3 regions of the Planococcus sp. 11815 genome follow, and region 2 is predicted to be linked to each of the others. Evidence: riboswitches for the same ligand, from Rfam matches in the RefSeq annotation. Region 2 holds a riboswitch; each other region holds the start of a gene.
The links. A riboswitch is a leader RNA that binds a small molecule or an ion and turns the genes downstream of it on or off. The one in region 2 is predicted to bind S-adenosylmethionine.
Positions count from the first base shown of each region.

Region 1: another riboswitch for S-adenosylmethionine. It lies ahead of mtnK (S-methyl-5-thioribose kinase); the one in region 2 lies ahead of M1Q06_RS03160 (bifunctional homocysteine S-methyltransferase/methylenetetrahydrofolate reductase).
Region 3: another riboswitch for S-adenosylmethionine. It lies ahead of M1Q06_RS13910 (O-acetylhomoserine aminocarboxypropyltransferase/cysteine synthase family protein); the one in region 2 lies ahead of M1Q06_RS03160 (bifunctional homocysteine S-methyltransferase/methylenetetrahydrofolate reductase).

Region 1 is NZ_CP096991.1:241,194-246,215, reverse strand. It holds gene M1Q06_RS01350 (sugar ABC transporter substrate-binding protein) at 1-816, opposite strand, end outside; gene mtnA (S-methyl-5-thioribose-1-phosphate isomerase) at 813-1,874, opposite strand; gene mtnK (S-methyl-5-thioribose kinase) at 1,871-3,061, opposite strand; SAM riboswitch class I at 3,141-3,294, opposite strand; SAM riboswitch class I at 3,602-3,714, shown strand; gene mtnW (2,3-diketo-5-methylthiopentyl-1-phosphate enolase) at 3,785-5,008, shown strand; gene M1Q06_RS01330 (2-hydroxy-3-keto-5-methylthiopentenyl-1-phosphate phosphatase) at 5,005-5,022, shown strand, end outside.
Region 2 is NZ_CP096991.1:597,946-602,967, reverse strand. It holds gene metH (methionine synthase) at 1-1,027, opposite strand, end outside; gene M1Q06_RS03160 (bifunctional homocysteine S-methyltransferase/methylenetetrahydrofolate reductase) at 1,020-2,867, opposite strand; SAM riboswitch class I at 2,972-3,074, opposite strand; gene M1Q06_RS03155 (DUF6920 family protein) at 3,178-4,011, opposite strand; gene M1Q06_RS03150 (copper resistance D family protein) at 4,266-5,022, opposite strand, start outside.
Region 3 is NZ_CP096991.1:2,773,977-2,778,998, forward strand. It holds gene metX (homoserine O-acetyltransferase MetX) at 1-600, opposite strand, end outside; gene M1Q06_RS13910 (O-acetylhomoserine aminocarboxypropyltransferase/cysteine synthase family protein) at 613-1,902, opposite strand; SAM riboswitch class I at 2,004-2,118, opposite strand; SAM riboswitch class I at 2,305-2,417, shown strand; gene M1Q06_RS13915 (methionine ABC transporter ATP-binding protein) at 2,550-3,581, shown strand; gene M1Q06_RS13920 (methionine ABC transporter permease) at 3,571-4,221, shown strand; gene M1Q06_RS13925 (MetQ/NlpA family ABC transporter substrate-binding protein) at 4,308-5,022, shown strand, end outside.

The DNA of each region.
Region 1 (5,022 bases), 360 kb from region 2:
CAAATCTTCATCGCTCATATCGATGCTGTATACTTTGATATCGTCGCGCCCTGCTTGTTCTATAGCGCGCACCGCCCCTTTGGCAAATTCATCCCATGCCGCCCAAACTGCTGTAATTTCGCCTTCTTCAGGGTATTGTTTCAACACCGCTTCCATCTGCGCTTGTGTATCGAGCGCCGTGTTTTGTGTAGCGGCACCAAACGCCGTCACTTCCTGAATGCCTGGATTGTTAGTGAGAAACTGTTCGTATGCTAGTTGGCGACGTTCCATCGGCGCAAAACCGGCTGTCCAGATTTTGACGATATTCGCTTCCCCACCGTGGTCTGCAGCTAATTTTTCAAGCGTCAACTCTGCCATCAACTGATCGCCCTGTTCGAGCGACACTACGCCACCGACATCCACACCTGCATCAAAAGCGACGACTGGGATGTCTTGTTCCACCGCCCGTCCAACGCCTTGATTCAACGCTTCTTTCGTTCCGTGGTCAATCAAAATGGCATCGAATTCTTGGTTGATCGATGCATCCAGATTGGAGGCCATTTTCGCGAGGTCACCGTCTGAAGTAAAGACCGTCACGCTGCCGCCGAATTTTTCCACTTGCTCTTCTACACCGGCAATATACTGTGCAGAAAAAGTTCCGAGATTCTGCTGCATGATGAGTGCGATTTTCTTGCCTGTGAGTGGATGGTCCGCTGCCGCTTGCTGGTCGTCTGGAGCCGTTTCCTCTGCGGTCGCCTCACCTTTTGGCTGACATCCTGAAAGTAAGATAGCGAACACTAAACCAAATAAAATGAACCATGCTGATTTGTTTTTCATATCATTTCTCCTTTTGATGGCACCGCATAAAGCTGTGTCTCGATTGTTTGTTTATCGTTTGGACGGATGACGCCTCGTTCAGTGATGATCGCTGTAATATATGTTGCCGGTGTGACATCAAAAGCTGGATTGAACACTTTCGTTCCGTCCGGTGCGTTTTGTTGCGTGCCAGTAGCAATAACTTCTTCTGCCGCCCGTTCTTCGATTGGGATGGCGTTGCCTGTATCAAGGGATAGGTCGAATGTGGACACCGGTGCCGCTACATAAAAAGGAATGCCATATACATGTGCTAAAATCGCCAAGTTGAGCGTACCGATTTTATTAGCCGTGTCGCCGTTGGCTGTAATGCGGTCTGCTCCCACGATAATCGCTTCGATTCCTTTTGCAGCAATCGTGTGCGCCGCCATACTGTCGGTGATGAGCGTGACGTCGACTCCTGCCTGCTGCAATTCCCAAACGGTCAAGCGCGCCCCTTGGAACAGCGGGCGGGTTTCACATGCGTATACTTCAAACTCACGCCCGCGCTCTATGCCGAGATGAAACGGTGCGAGTGCGGTTCCATATTTGGCTGTCGCAATCGATCCGGCATTACAAATCGTCAGGATTTTTTCTTTATCTACGAGTAACTCGAGTGCATGTTCGCCGATATTGCGGCATGCCGCTTCGTCTTCATCGCGGATCAACTGCGCTTCTTCAATCAGTTGCGCTTTTGCTTGTGCCACCGTCCCCGCCTGTTCGATCCGTTTTACTAATCGATCGATGGCCCATGCCAGATTGACTGCTGTCGGCCGGGAAGAAATAAGATAGGCGGCATCTTCTTTTACGTGATCACGAAACAATTCGATGTCTGCCGTCTCGTGCCGTCTTGCCGCGAGTGCCAAGCCATAAGCTGCTGCAATGCCGATCGCCGGAGCTCCGCGTACTTTCAGCTGGAAAATCGCTTCGTGCACTTGCTCCAACGTTTCAAGAGTTTCATATTGGACGGCCTGCGGAAGCAGACGCTGATCCAAAATGGTCAGTTGTTCATCTTTCCAGATGACCGATAACGGAATGGTCATTTGCTCAACTCCTTAATTGCCGATTCCAATTCAGCGATGGACTGATAACTCAGGCGTGTTTGAATCAATGTTTCCCCGGCTTTCAAGGTTTGCCGCTTGCGGTCGATTCGTGTTGCCTCGTCTGCGATATCGTCCAAGTCGCGGACATGCGCCAAGCCGATCGTCCGGCGGATCAATTCACACCCAGCAAAGCCGATCGCATCGTGAAAGATTTTTCCGATGGCGTATTCACGGTAACCGGCCGTCGTCTTATACGTTTCGATTCCATCGCTTTCCCATAAACCTGAAAATTGCTGCTCGAACTCTTGCCATGTGCGAGTGATGTCATGCAAAATCAGTTCGCGCTCTTCGCCGCTTCGCGTAATCGCCTGGACAATCAAATTGGCGAGAAACAAACCGATATCAAAACCGATCGGTCCATAGAAGGCGAATTCCGGATCGATGACCTTCGTATCATGCTGGTCGACGAAAATGCTGCCGGTGTGCAGATCTCCATGTAAAAGTGCTTCCGCTTCCGTCAAAAAGCTGCGCTTCAGTTTGGCTACTTCGAATTTCAGTGGCTCGTTGCCCCAAATCGCTTGCGCCGCTTCACGCAACGGCTCTTCAAAATCATTCGTTTCGTGATCGAAAAACGGATCGGTGAAAATGAGATCTTCGGTGATTTTGCACAGCTCCGGATTAGAAAACTCAGCCGCAAGCCGCTTTTTCTCGAACGGATGCAAGCCGAAATCCGACGTGTAGAACAAAGTGTGCGCCAAATAGCCGCCGATATGTTCCGCGAGCTTCGGGTAATGCTTGCCGTCGATCAGGCCGTTGCGTAAAATCGCCAAATGCGATAAGTCTTCCATAACAGTGACAGCAAGCGCAGCATCTGTCGCATAAACTTCCGGCACACGTTCCTTCGCGAGCTTGCCGTGCAGCTTCAAGGCATTCGCTTCAATGGTCGCCCGGTGAAGTGTCAGCGGCCAGCTTTCGCCGACGACTTTCGCATAAGGCAAGGCTTGTTTGATGATGAGCCCTTGCCCTGTAGCAGAATCACTGATGCGGAATACGTAATTCAAGTTGCCGTCTCCAATTTCTTCACTTTGCAATGCAGCTTCAGGTGCAAATACGTCCAACTCTTGTGCCAAGCGAATCGCTTCTTGTTCAGTCAATGCTTTGTATGTAGATGATGCTGTAAGTGTCATATTTATTTGCCTCTTTTCTGTAGAATAATAAAAAGCCTCTTTCCCGAAAGAAAGAGGCGCAGAATAAGAGATCCCATGCCTCTTATCTTTCAGAAATGTACATTTCTGATGGAATTAGCACCGTGCCTTAAGGGATCGAAATCCCGGCGCCAAAGCGCCCCGTCTCACAACGGCATTACGGTCGGTTGCTGGGCGTCATCGGGCCATTCCCCTCTGCCTGCTCTTGATAAGAGTGCTACTATGCAACATTATGAAGTTCTGAAACGAATCCTAGCATGATTCGGAATTCATTGTCAATAAAATATTTCGAAAAAATGAAATTCTTCCAGCTAAAGACTAGTTCTTTACTCGGGTTGTCAATTTCGCCAAGCGACCTCGGCGTTTTTCTCAAATATTTTGGGCATGCCATTCTCTAGTGACTGGTCGCCGTGAATTGGCAAGTGGATATTTTTCAGATATTTTTGATTTTCTCCGTTGACAGATACCGTTTGCCATGAAATAATCAGAATTACTTTGCAACACTAACAATTTCATAATCTATTCTTATTCAGAGCAGGTGGAGGGACAAGCCCTACGAAGCCCGGCAACCGGTCCAATCATGGACACGGTGCTAATTCTTGCAGCCAACTTATTGAGCGGCTGAGAAATAAGAAGGCGTTAATTCTTAACCTCTTCTTATTTGTGAAGAGGTTTTTTTATGTCCACTAAGCAGGAGGGTTATTCATGAGCGGTGTTATCGCAACATATCAATTATTCGGCAAAGCCGGTTCATTCGAAAAAAAAGCAGAAGCCATTGCACTCGGTTTGACGGTTGGATCGTGGACCGATTTGCCATTGCTCGAGCAGCAGCAATTGCAACAGCATAAAGGGCGCGTCGTGTCGGTCGAAGAATTCTCGCACGTCACCCATCCCACTAAGCACGGAGTCATCCAAGCCCATTTGAAAATCCATTACCCGGCGGCCAATTTCTCAGCGGATCTGCCAGCCATCCTGACGACCGTTTTTGGCAAGCTGTCGCTCGATGGCGAGATCAAATTACTTGATTTGGATTTTGAGGAATCCTTGCTCCGCCAGTTCCCAGGCCCGCGTTTTGGCATTGACGGCATTCGCGACACGCTTGGCGTCACGGGGCGCCCGCTCGCCATGAGCATTTTTAAAGGCGTCATCGGACGTGACCTCGATTATTTATCAGATCAACTCCGTCAACAGGCACTCGGCGGCGTCGATTTGGTGAAAGACGATGAGATTTTATTCGACAACCCGCTGACGCCGTTTGACAAGCGCATCCTAGCAGCACGTCGTGTGTTGGACGAAGTGTACGCAGAAACCGGCCATCGCACGCTCTATGCCGTCAATTTATCCGGACGGACGTCGAGCTTGCGCGACAAGGCGCGGCGGGCAAGTGAACTCGGGGCGGATGCTTTATTGTTCAATGTCCATGCCTACGGATTCGACGTCTTGCAGGAACTAGCTGAAGACGAAGAAGTGGCACTCCCGCTGATGGCACATCCCGCATTCAGCGGCGCCTACACGTCATCTGATTTTTACGGCGTTTCCACGGCGCTGGCACTTGGCAAACTGACACGACTAGCCGGAGCCGACTTTAGCTTATTCCCATCCCCTTACGGCAGTGTGGCACTCGAGAAACAAACGGCATTGCAGCTCGGGCGCGAACTAGTCAGCAACAGTCCATTAAATCGCAGCTTCCCGGTGCCATCTGCCGGCATCCACCCGGCACTCGTGCCCTTGCTTTTGGAAGACTACGGCATCGACAGCATCATCAATGCCGGAGGCGGCGTCCATGGCCATCCGGACGGCGCTGCTGCCGGCGGAAAAGCATTCCGCCAAGCGATCGACGCCGCCCTTCAAGGACAGCCTTTAACAGAAGCCGCCAAACACCAAGAAGAATTACAAAAAGCTTTAGCATTATGGGGTGAGACCGTATGAACAAACCGGTAATA
Region 2 (5,022 bases):
TGCGTTCGCCGACAAACAGCGGGCGCATCGACTCGTCGTATTCGAGCACTTCGATGCCCGACACCGCATGGCCATGGCTTGTTTCATTGCGCTCGCGCGGAGCCAGCCCATCGACCGCTTCACGCACCGCCGCGATATGTGCTGGCGTCGTACCGCAACAGCCGCCGACGACATTGAGCCAGCCTTTTTCAGCAAAGCCGCGCAGTTTTTTTGACAAAGATTCCGGCGTCTCGTGGTAATGCCCTTCCTCGTCGGGCAGTCCAGCGTTCGGATAGCAGCTGACATAGCCAGATGATAGTTCCGAAAGCGAACGCAAATGATCGGTCATGAATTCCGGCCCCGTCGCGCAGTTCAAACCGACAGAAAGCGGCTTGATGTGTTCGATCGACACGTAAAATGCTTCAATCGTCTGTCCGGCAAGCGTTGTCCCCATCGGCTCGATCGTCCCTGAAATCATCACCGGCAATTCCACACCGGTTTCTTCAAAGGCATCGCGTATCGCGATCGTCGCCGCTTTGACATTGAGCATATCCTGGCTCGTCTCCAAAAGCAGCAGATCCGCGCCCCCTTCGATCAAGGCTTTCGCCTGTACCTGGAAATCGGCTTTTAATTCGTCGAATGTAATGCCGCCTGTTACCGACAAAGTTTTCGTCGTCGGGCCGAGTGCACCCGCAACAAAGCGCGGCCATTCCGGCGTCGAATATTTCGCTTGGCTGATTTTGGCGATTTCGACCGCTTTTTTATTGATTTCCGCTGCACGATGGCCGAGCCCGTATTCATCCAAAACGACCGGCGTGCCGCCGAATGTGTTCGTGCAGATGATGTCAGCGCCCGCTTCCAAATAAGCGTCATGCACTCCTTCAAGCACATCGGGGCGCACAATATTCAAGTATTCATTGCAGCCGTCGTATTCTTCGCCGCCGAAATCCTCGGCAGACAGGTTCGCGTTTTGGATCATCGTCCCCATTGCGCCGTCGATGATGAGGATGCGTTTTTCGAGTTGCTGTTCAATTAGATGTTTAGGCATAGGCACGATCGCTCGCTTTCTTTAAATCTAGTTGTCGGATGTGGCGGATCAATTCCACCGTCATGTCGTAGCGCACAAATGGCGTGATCAAATAAATGCCGTTGAACAATTCCGCTGCGGTATCGATCAGTTCTTTCGCGATCTGGATGCCTTCCGCGGTCGCTTTGTCCTTGTCTTCGCCGCAAGCCCGCATGCGGTCGAGCGCTTCTTCGGACAATTTGATGCCCGGCACTTCGTTATGCAGGAAGTCGGCGCTTCGTATGCTCGTCAGCGGCATGACCCCAAGGAAAATCGGCGTGTCCAGATGCTTCGTCGCCTCGTGGATTTCGATGATTTTCTCTTTTGTATAGACCGGCTGCGAAATGAAATAATCCGCCCCGGCTTCGATTTTCTTCTCGAGTCTTTGAACAGCCCGCTCCACGACGCGGACGTTCGGGTTGAACGCGGCGGCGACAGAGAAATTCGCTTTTTTCCGGAGCGGTTTTCCGGAGAATGAAATGCCTTCGTTGAGCTTTTTGATGAGCTGGATCAATTCCATGCTTGATACATCATAGACGCTTGTGGCGCCCGGGAAATCGCCGACTTTTGTCGGATCGCCCGTAACGGCAAGTATGTCGTGTATGCCGAGTGCGTCCAGCCCCATAATATGTGATTGCAGGCCGATCAAGTTGCGGTCACGGCACGTGATGTGCGCGAGAGGTCTGACATCCTGCTTATGCTTAAGGATTGAGCCCATCGCCATATTGCTGATGCGCGGCGAAGCGAGTGAATTGTCAGCCATCGTGACGGCATCAACGCCTTCTGCGTCCAATGCTTTTGAACCTTCGAGGAATTTCTCGATATCCAAATGGCGCGGCGTATCGAGTTCGACGATGATCGTCCGTTCGGTTTTCGCTTTTTCGTGCAGCGGCTTATCTTTCAAGGCTTCCGCTTCACGGATAACGATCGGTTTTTTCTCTTCGACTTTCTTTTCGGTGATCGGCTGCAAATGGCCGATGCGTTTTTTCACCGCTTCAATATGTTTCGGCGTCGTGCCGCAACAACCGCCGATGAGGCGCACGCCTTCTTCACGCAAAAGCAGTGCCGCACGACCGAAATAATCAGCTTCTGATTCATAGACGATGCGCCCGTCTTCGATATCCAATAGCGAAGCATTCGGGTAAGCGGATAAAAACGCTTTTTCAGGCAGTTCGACGCCTTCGAACGCCTGAATCGTATGGTGCGGGCCGAGACGGCAATTGACGCCGACGATTTCCGCACCGAGCGCATCGAGCCGTTTCAATCCTTCGTTCAAGCTCATGCCGTTTTGGAGGATACCGGGCTCATGCATGGATAATTGCGCAATGAGCGGCGCATCGGTCAGTTTTTTCAGGTGGCTGACGGTCGCCGCGAGTTCCTCGAAATCGTAATAAGTCTCGAGCAATAAGCCGTCAGGGTCGCCCGACAACAAATGCTGGGCTTGCTGGTCGACCATGGCGACGATTTCATCAAGCGTCGCATCGCTTTTGCGGATGCCACGGATGCCTCCGATCGTGCCGACGACAAACTGCCCCCCGTCTTTTGCGGCTTTATTGGCGATGGCAATTGCCGCTTTATTGATCACTTCTGTCTGTTCTTCGAGCCCGTAGCGCGCCAGTTTATGGGCATTCGCCCCGTATGTGTTCGTTTGGATGATATCCGCACCGGCTGCGATATAGTCGCGGTGGATCTTCTCGATCACTTCCGGGCGCTGGATGTTCAATTCCTCGTTGCAGTATTCGATGCCGTAGGAGTACAACAGCGTTCCCATGGCGCCGTCCGCCGTCAGCATCCGTTTTTTCAGTTCATCTAATAACATGATTCGTCCTCCTCTGTCTGATTTTGCCGTGCAGCTGCGGACGCATCGATATGAAACAAAAAAAGCCTTCCATGAAAAAGAAGGCTTTACGATATCGGACTCGTTCCTTTTCATCTGCCAGGCGTGTGCCTGCTGGAATTAGCACCTGACCGCAAGCGGCTGGTTGCTGAAGCGTCATCGGGCCAGTCCCTCGACTTCTCTAGATAAGAATTCACTATGCAGTTTTCAGTATTCCCACATGATACCCCCTCCGGTGATTTGGGTCAAGGTGATTTATCAAAAAACAAAGAACTTTCTGTTACATTTCTGATCTCTACCAGGCATCCGGGACGCGCGGGTTGAATTTGGCGGCTTCGACGGTGAATTTATACCAAGTGAACGCTTGGCCGTCGATGATCCAGGTGATGTCGATGCGCCGCGGGATTTCGATGCCGTCGACTGTTTGCCATTCATGCACTTCTGCGATGCACGGCAAGCGCTTGGCATCTTCCCCGACCTCTTTATAGCGCATCGCGCGCGCCCGCTTCATGCGCCCTGTTTCATCAAACTCGAAAGTCACATTGGCGGTCGACCCGTTATAGGTCATTTCCGCTTCCACGGAACGTTCGTTGCTGTTCAAAAAACGCACGTATGGGCTGAATACTAGCCCAGGCAGCCAGGCCATCTCCATTAAAAAGCGCTGCAAAGCCGATTCATCGAGCTTGCCGTCGGGCATCGCCCGGTTGATCGGCACGAGCCCCGCGAAGCGGATGCGCATGCCTGCGCGGCCGTCCCGAAAACTGTCGGATCCTGTGACGAACAAACCATCCACTTTCATGCGCGCTTTCCAATAAAACGACGGCGGTTCAACAAAACTGTATTGCTCAGCGGTCGATTCGGTCCATTCTTCCTGGTCAGGCTTGGTTTTCATCCAGCCCACTTGCTTTACATAGACGCCCATCACTTGTTCGCGGCCGATTGCGCCGCTTGCTTCCAGCCATTTGGCAATCGGTTTCGGGAGATTGCCCGTTCTTGCCTCTTCCACCTCCCCGGCGTGACGGACTTCCGGCCACGTCGGCTTGACGAGCCGCGTCATGTCTTTGTACTTTCGGTAAGCTCCGAATACCCCAAGTGATGTCAATGCTAAAACCGGCCATCTGCGTTTCATGCCACATACCCCTCTCCGATTTTGCTGCGCACTTTGTTCCTTGCTATTCTCTTTCGACACGGCATTTATTTTCCCTGCTGGGCGCGGCAATAGAAAACGCCTCCGGAAGAGTGTCCTTCCGGAGGCGTTCGGTATTCATCAGTTTAGATTTTCAAGAGCCGGTTCAAGATATTTTTCAACGCCGGTCCCATAGTCTTCGAGTACAGCATCGTCAACTGGTCTCTGGGACTCGCCATTCCAAGGATGGCTTTTCATTAAAATAGGAAACTGAACATTAATCCAATGTAAGTCGCTGCGACAAACCCGAGACCGAAGATGAACGATAACCATTCGGGCAGCTGTTTGCGATATCTCAGCCATTGCAAGCCCAGGAAGATCAGGCCGATCGCCATCATCAAGAAACCGTCGATATTCGGCGTCCATACCGCATGGACCGGAAGATACTGCGGTCCTGCGACCCATTCGACAAATGGCGCACCGCCTTCCATGCGGAACGTTTCGTTGATATTATGCGGCGGAGCGAGCTTGCTCATGAATGCGGTGATCAATAACACCAACAGCAGAAGCCAGCTCTCCACTTTGAGCCAAGAGCGGTTCGGCTCATCGCTTCGGGACAAGACGGCATTGATGAACGCTGCAAGCAAGAGCGGCACAATGCTCAAATGCTTCAGCAGCAAGAGCTGTCCATAAGGTAAAATCCACGAGCTCGCGTAATCTTCCGGCGCCACGAAAAACAGCATGAGCCAGATGCCGCTGCCGATTAAAATGATCATCAGGACAACAGAAAACGGCGTAAACCATTTAAGAAATGCACGCCAATTGCGCCCGTCGCGCAAAAACCAGGCGATGTGGATCAATACGCCTGCCCATAATACGAGCGCCAGAAAATGAAGCGCATGCCCGGCAAACCCTTGCCAATCCGCAATGGACGCAGCGTGGCTCGCATATGCCACATTGAGCACGCTGAGCACGAGCCAAAACGCGCGGAATACCCACGATCCGTCGCGCCAC
Region 3 (5,022 bases), 1.1 Mb from region 2:
TTCGAATCCTTTCAACCTGGTTTCCTGATGATAATTGCCTGACTGGAACTCGGGATCGTTTTCGATTGCCTGAATGCCGATGTGATTGAATGCAACGCCATAATCTCCATAATAAGGCGTTACAGCAAGTGCAATGGCCGTATCCAGAAACTCTGGATAGAGCTTTGCCCATTCCAAGGTTTTCATGCCCCCGAGAGAACCGCCGATCACCGCTGCCAAATGGTTGATGCCCAAAGCTTCAAGGGCTTTCCGCTCCGCTCTTACCATGTCACGAATGGTCAGTTCAGGAAATGACGCTCGATAAGGTTCACCGGTTTCCGGATTGATCGAAAGGGGGCCGGTCGAACCGCTGCAGCCCCCGAGCACATTGAACGTGATGACTTGGAACTGTCCAGTATCCACCGCTTTGCCTGGGCCGATCAACCCCGCCCACCAACCCGGTTGATCTGCAGTACCCACTGCATATTGATCGCCCGTCAGCGCGTGGCAAACCAGAATCGCCGGCGCGGAACTTTCCCCGACGCGTTCATACGCCAATTCCACTTCACGCAATAGTTGACCTGATTCAAGTTTTAGCTGGCCGATGGATACTGTCGTCATCCGAATCCCTCCTTACGCGTTCTCGAGTACTGCCGCTTGGATCGCTTGCTCCAAATCAGCGATTAAATCTTCGTGGTTTTCCAATCCTACAGACAAACGGATCAATTCTTCCGTTACGCCGCTATTTTTCAACTCTTCTGCTGTCAATTGCTGGTGTGTCGTGGACGCCGGGTGGATGATCAATGATTTGGCATCGCCGACATTCGCCACGTGCGACCATAAATTAACGCCATCGATTACTTTGCGGCCGGCTTCCCTGCCGCCTTTAATGCCGAAGTTGACGATCGAACCGTAGCTGTCTTTCAAATATTTATCAGCAAGTGTCTTGGATGGATGCCCTTCAAGGCCAAGGTAATTGACCCACTCGACTTGCGGATGGTCTTTCAAATATTCAGCGACCTTCTGCGCATTCGTCGCGTGGCGCGGAATCCGGAGGTGCAAAGTTTCAAGTCCCTGAAGCAGTGCATGGGCACTGTCCGCACTGAGTGACGGGCCGAAATCGCGCAACAGCTGGACGCGTAATTTCGTCGCGAATGCCGCTTCCGGCACATCAATTCCGAAACGGATGCCATGGTAGGTTTCATCCGGCTCCGTGTAATTCGGGAAGCGCGGGTTGTCCCAGTTGAACCGTCCGGCATCAACCGCTACGCCGCCGATCGTCGTTCCGTGCCCGCCGATCCATTTCGTGGCGGAATGGATGACCACGTCTGCACCGAATTCGATCGGATTGCTGACGAAAGGCGATGCGAAAGTATTATCGATCAACAGCGGAACCCCGTTTTCGTGTGCGATATTAGCTACTTGCTCGACGTCGAACACGTTCAAGCTTGGATTTCCGATGATCTCACCGAACAAGGCTTTCGTCTTATCGGTAATCGCTGCACGGAAATTTTCAGGATCTGTCGCATCGACGAATTTTACGTTAATGCCATAGCGCGGCAATGTGTTGGCGAATAGGTTATAGGTTCCACCGTATAAATTGCTGTCGGCGATAATTTCGTCTCCCGCTTCCGCAATGTTCAAAACTGAAAATGCAATGGCTGCCATCCCTGAAGACAAAGCTACTGCAGCGGTCCCGCCTTCAAGAAGTGCGACGCGCTGTTCGAATACATCAACTGTCGGGTTCATGATACGCGAATAGATATTGCCCGTTTCTTTCAAGCCAAATAGGTTTTGTGCGTGCTCGGTATCTTTGAATACATAAGAAGTCGTTTTATGGACCGGTACGCCGCGAGCGCCTGTCACTGGATCTGGTTCTTGGCCACCGTGTAATAGAAGAGTTTCTGGTTTGAAGTTTGTCATTGTCAATTCCTCCTGTTTTTGTAATAGTTTTGTTCGTTTTGAGGAGGACATAAAAAGACCCTCTTCAGAAAGAAGAGGGCCGTCATATACGGATTTGCCTCCTCTTATCTTTCAGCGGCGCAAATGCGCGCTGTAGGATTTAGCACCTTTCCAGACATGAGCCTGTTGGTTGCCGGGCATCGTAGGGCCTATTCCCTCCGCCTCTCGTGATAAGAGTATTCAGTTATTTTTTGCTTGAGGAAAAGTATAGGGTACATCCAGGTTTAAAGTCAAGCATATTTTTCTAAAAATTTTAACTACTATTAAACGCAATTTTCCGCAAAACTTTTTTTATCAAACTTGTTGACTTTTTCTCTATTTCGAAATAGAGTAGGAATCACGAATTGAATAGCTTACATCACTTTCTTATCCAGAGAAACCGAGGGACAGGCCCTATGACGTTTCGGCAGCAGATTCGCAAATCAGCGAAAACTGTGCTAATTCCTGCAAATGTTTCGGCATTTGGAAGATGAGAATGAGATGGTTTCATATTTTGGAGCCCTCTTTTTTCTTGCGTATAAGAAAAAAGAGGGCTTTTTGTTGTTATTCCAAGAAAGTGTTCGTTCGCACTCATTCGAATCGTTATTTGCAGCCACAGGAGGGACACCATGATTCAATTTGAAGCAGTCAAGAAAACTTACGTATCCGGCAAGCAGGAAGTCCATGCGCTCAACGGCATCGATTTGACCGTCGAGACCGGGGAAATTTACGGCGTCATCGGATTTAGCGGCGCGGGGAAAAGCTCATTGATCCGCACGGTGAATTTGCTCGAGCGCCCATCAACAGGACGCGTGCTCATCCACGGAGAAGACATTTCCACTTTAAGCGCACGCAAAATCCGCGATACGCGAAAAGACATCGGCATGATCTTCCAGCATTTCAATTTGCTGAACTCGAAGACCGTACACCATAATATCGCGATGCCGCTGATTCTGGCCAAGACCCCGAAAGCGGAAATCGATCGGAAAGTGGCAGAACTATTGGAGTTTGTCGGGCTTGCCGACCAAGCGAAAAAATACCCGGATCAATTATCCGGCGGGCAAAAGCAGCGCATCGGTATTGCTCGTGCACTCGCCACCAACCCGTCAATACTGCTATGCGATGAAGCAACATCAGCGCTCGACCCGCAGACAACCCAGTCCATACTGGATCTGCTGCGCCGCATCAACCAGGAATACAACATCACCATTTTGCTCATCACTCACGAGATGGGCGTTATCCGGGAAATCTGCGACAAAGTGGCCGTTCTTGAAGAAGGCCGTGTCATCGAGCAAGGCAGCGTATTTGAAGTGTTCAGCAATCCCCAGCACGCGACGACGAAGCGGTTCGTCCGTTCTGTCATGAACGATGAATTGCCGGCTTCGCTGCTTGAGCAGATCCGCCACAACGACGGGACACGCCCGATCTACCGGGTGCAGTTTACCGGGAATTCAGTCGGCCAGCCATTCATGTCACGGGTGTCACGCGAATTCCAGCTCGATTTGAATGTGTTGTTCGGTAACATTACAGAACTTCAAGGCATTCCATACGGCAACTTGATTGTCGAGTTCGACGGCGCTCATGCAGAAATCGACCGCGCACTCGCCTCGATCCGAAACGATAACATCCAAGTAGAGGAGGTGCAGCAACATGCAGGTTGATCAATCGCAAATCTTAGAAGCTTTATGGGAAACCCTTTACATGACGGGTGCATCATTCGTTTTCTCGCTCTTCATCGGCTTGCCGCTCGGCATCTTGCTGGTCGTCACGAGAAAAGGGCATCTGCTCGAGAATGAAGCAGTCTTTAACGTATTGAACATCGTCATCAATATCTTCCGTTCGGTTCCGTTTATCATCTTGATGGTCGCCATCATTCCATTGACGCGCATCATTGTCGGCACATCGATCGGCACCGCCGCAGCCATCGTCCCATTAGTATTTTATGCAGGTCCGTACATCGCCCGGCTGATCGAGAACTCATTGCTCGAAGTCGATAAAGGCGTCATCGAAGCCGCCCAGGCGATGGGCGCTTCTCCCGGCCAGATCATTTTCCGCTTCCTTATACCAGAAGCGCTCAGCTCCCTTGTCCTGGCATTGACCATCGCCATCGTCGGCTTAATCGGCGCCTCCGCAATGGCAGGTGCAATCGGAGGCGGCGGGCTCGGCGACTTGGCCATCACTTACGGCTATCAGCGCTTTGACACATTGGTCATGCTCTTGACTGTCGCCATTCTGGTCGTCCTTGTCCAAGGCGTCCAATCGCTCGGCAACCTCATGTCCCGCAGAGTGCGCCGGAGCTAAGTCCTTTTATTCACATCAATTAAATACAATCAAGCGATTTATTCATCAGCACAATCACTTTTAAAAAACCATTGGAGGATTTCATCGTGAAAAAAATTACAGCTCTTTTTGCAACAGCAGGCATCGCCGCGCTTCTCGGCGCATGTGGCGACGATAGCTCAGCCGGCGAAACCACGAAAGTGACACTTGGAATCAGTGGATCGGACACGACGATTTGGGATTATGTCGGCGACAAAGCCGCTGAAGAAGGCATCGAACTCGACATCATCACCTTCTCGGATTACGTTGCGCCGAACTTGGCACTCGCTGAAGGCGAACTCGACTTGAACGCCTTCCAGACCATCTCGTATTTCGATGAATTTGTCGAAGAGCACAATGTCGACATCGTACCGATCGGCTCTACCGTCATTGCGCCGATGGGCTTGTATTCCGACAAATACGAATCCATCGAAGAACTTCCTGAAGGAGCCCAAATCGCTATGCCGAATGAAGCGACCAACATGGGCCGTGCACTCCTCTTGCTCGATGAATCCGGGCTCATCACTTTATCCGATGATGCCGGATTGACGGGAACAGCAGAAGACATCATCGACAACCCGAAAAACATTGAAGTCGTCCCGATGACTTCCGCCCATACGCCGCGCGCTATGGCTGACGTCGCTGCTTCCATCGTCAATAACGGCATCGCAGTGGATGCTGGATTGAACCCGACAGAAGACCCGATTGCCCGTGAAAGCGATACGGCAAAACCTTATATCAACTTGATCGCTGCACAAGCTGGCGAAGAAGATAACGAGGCGT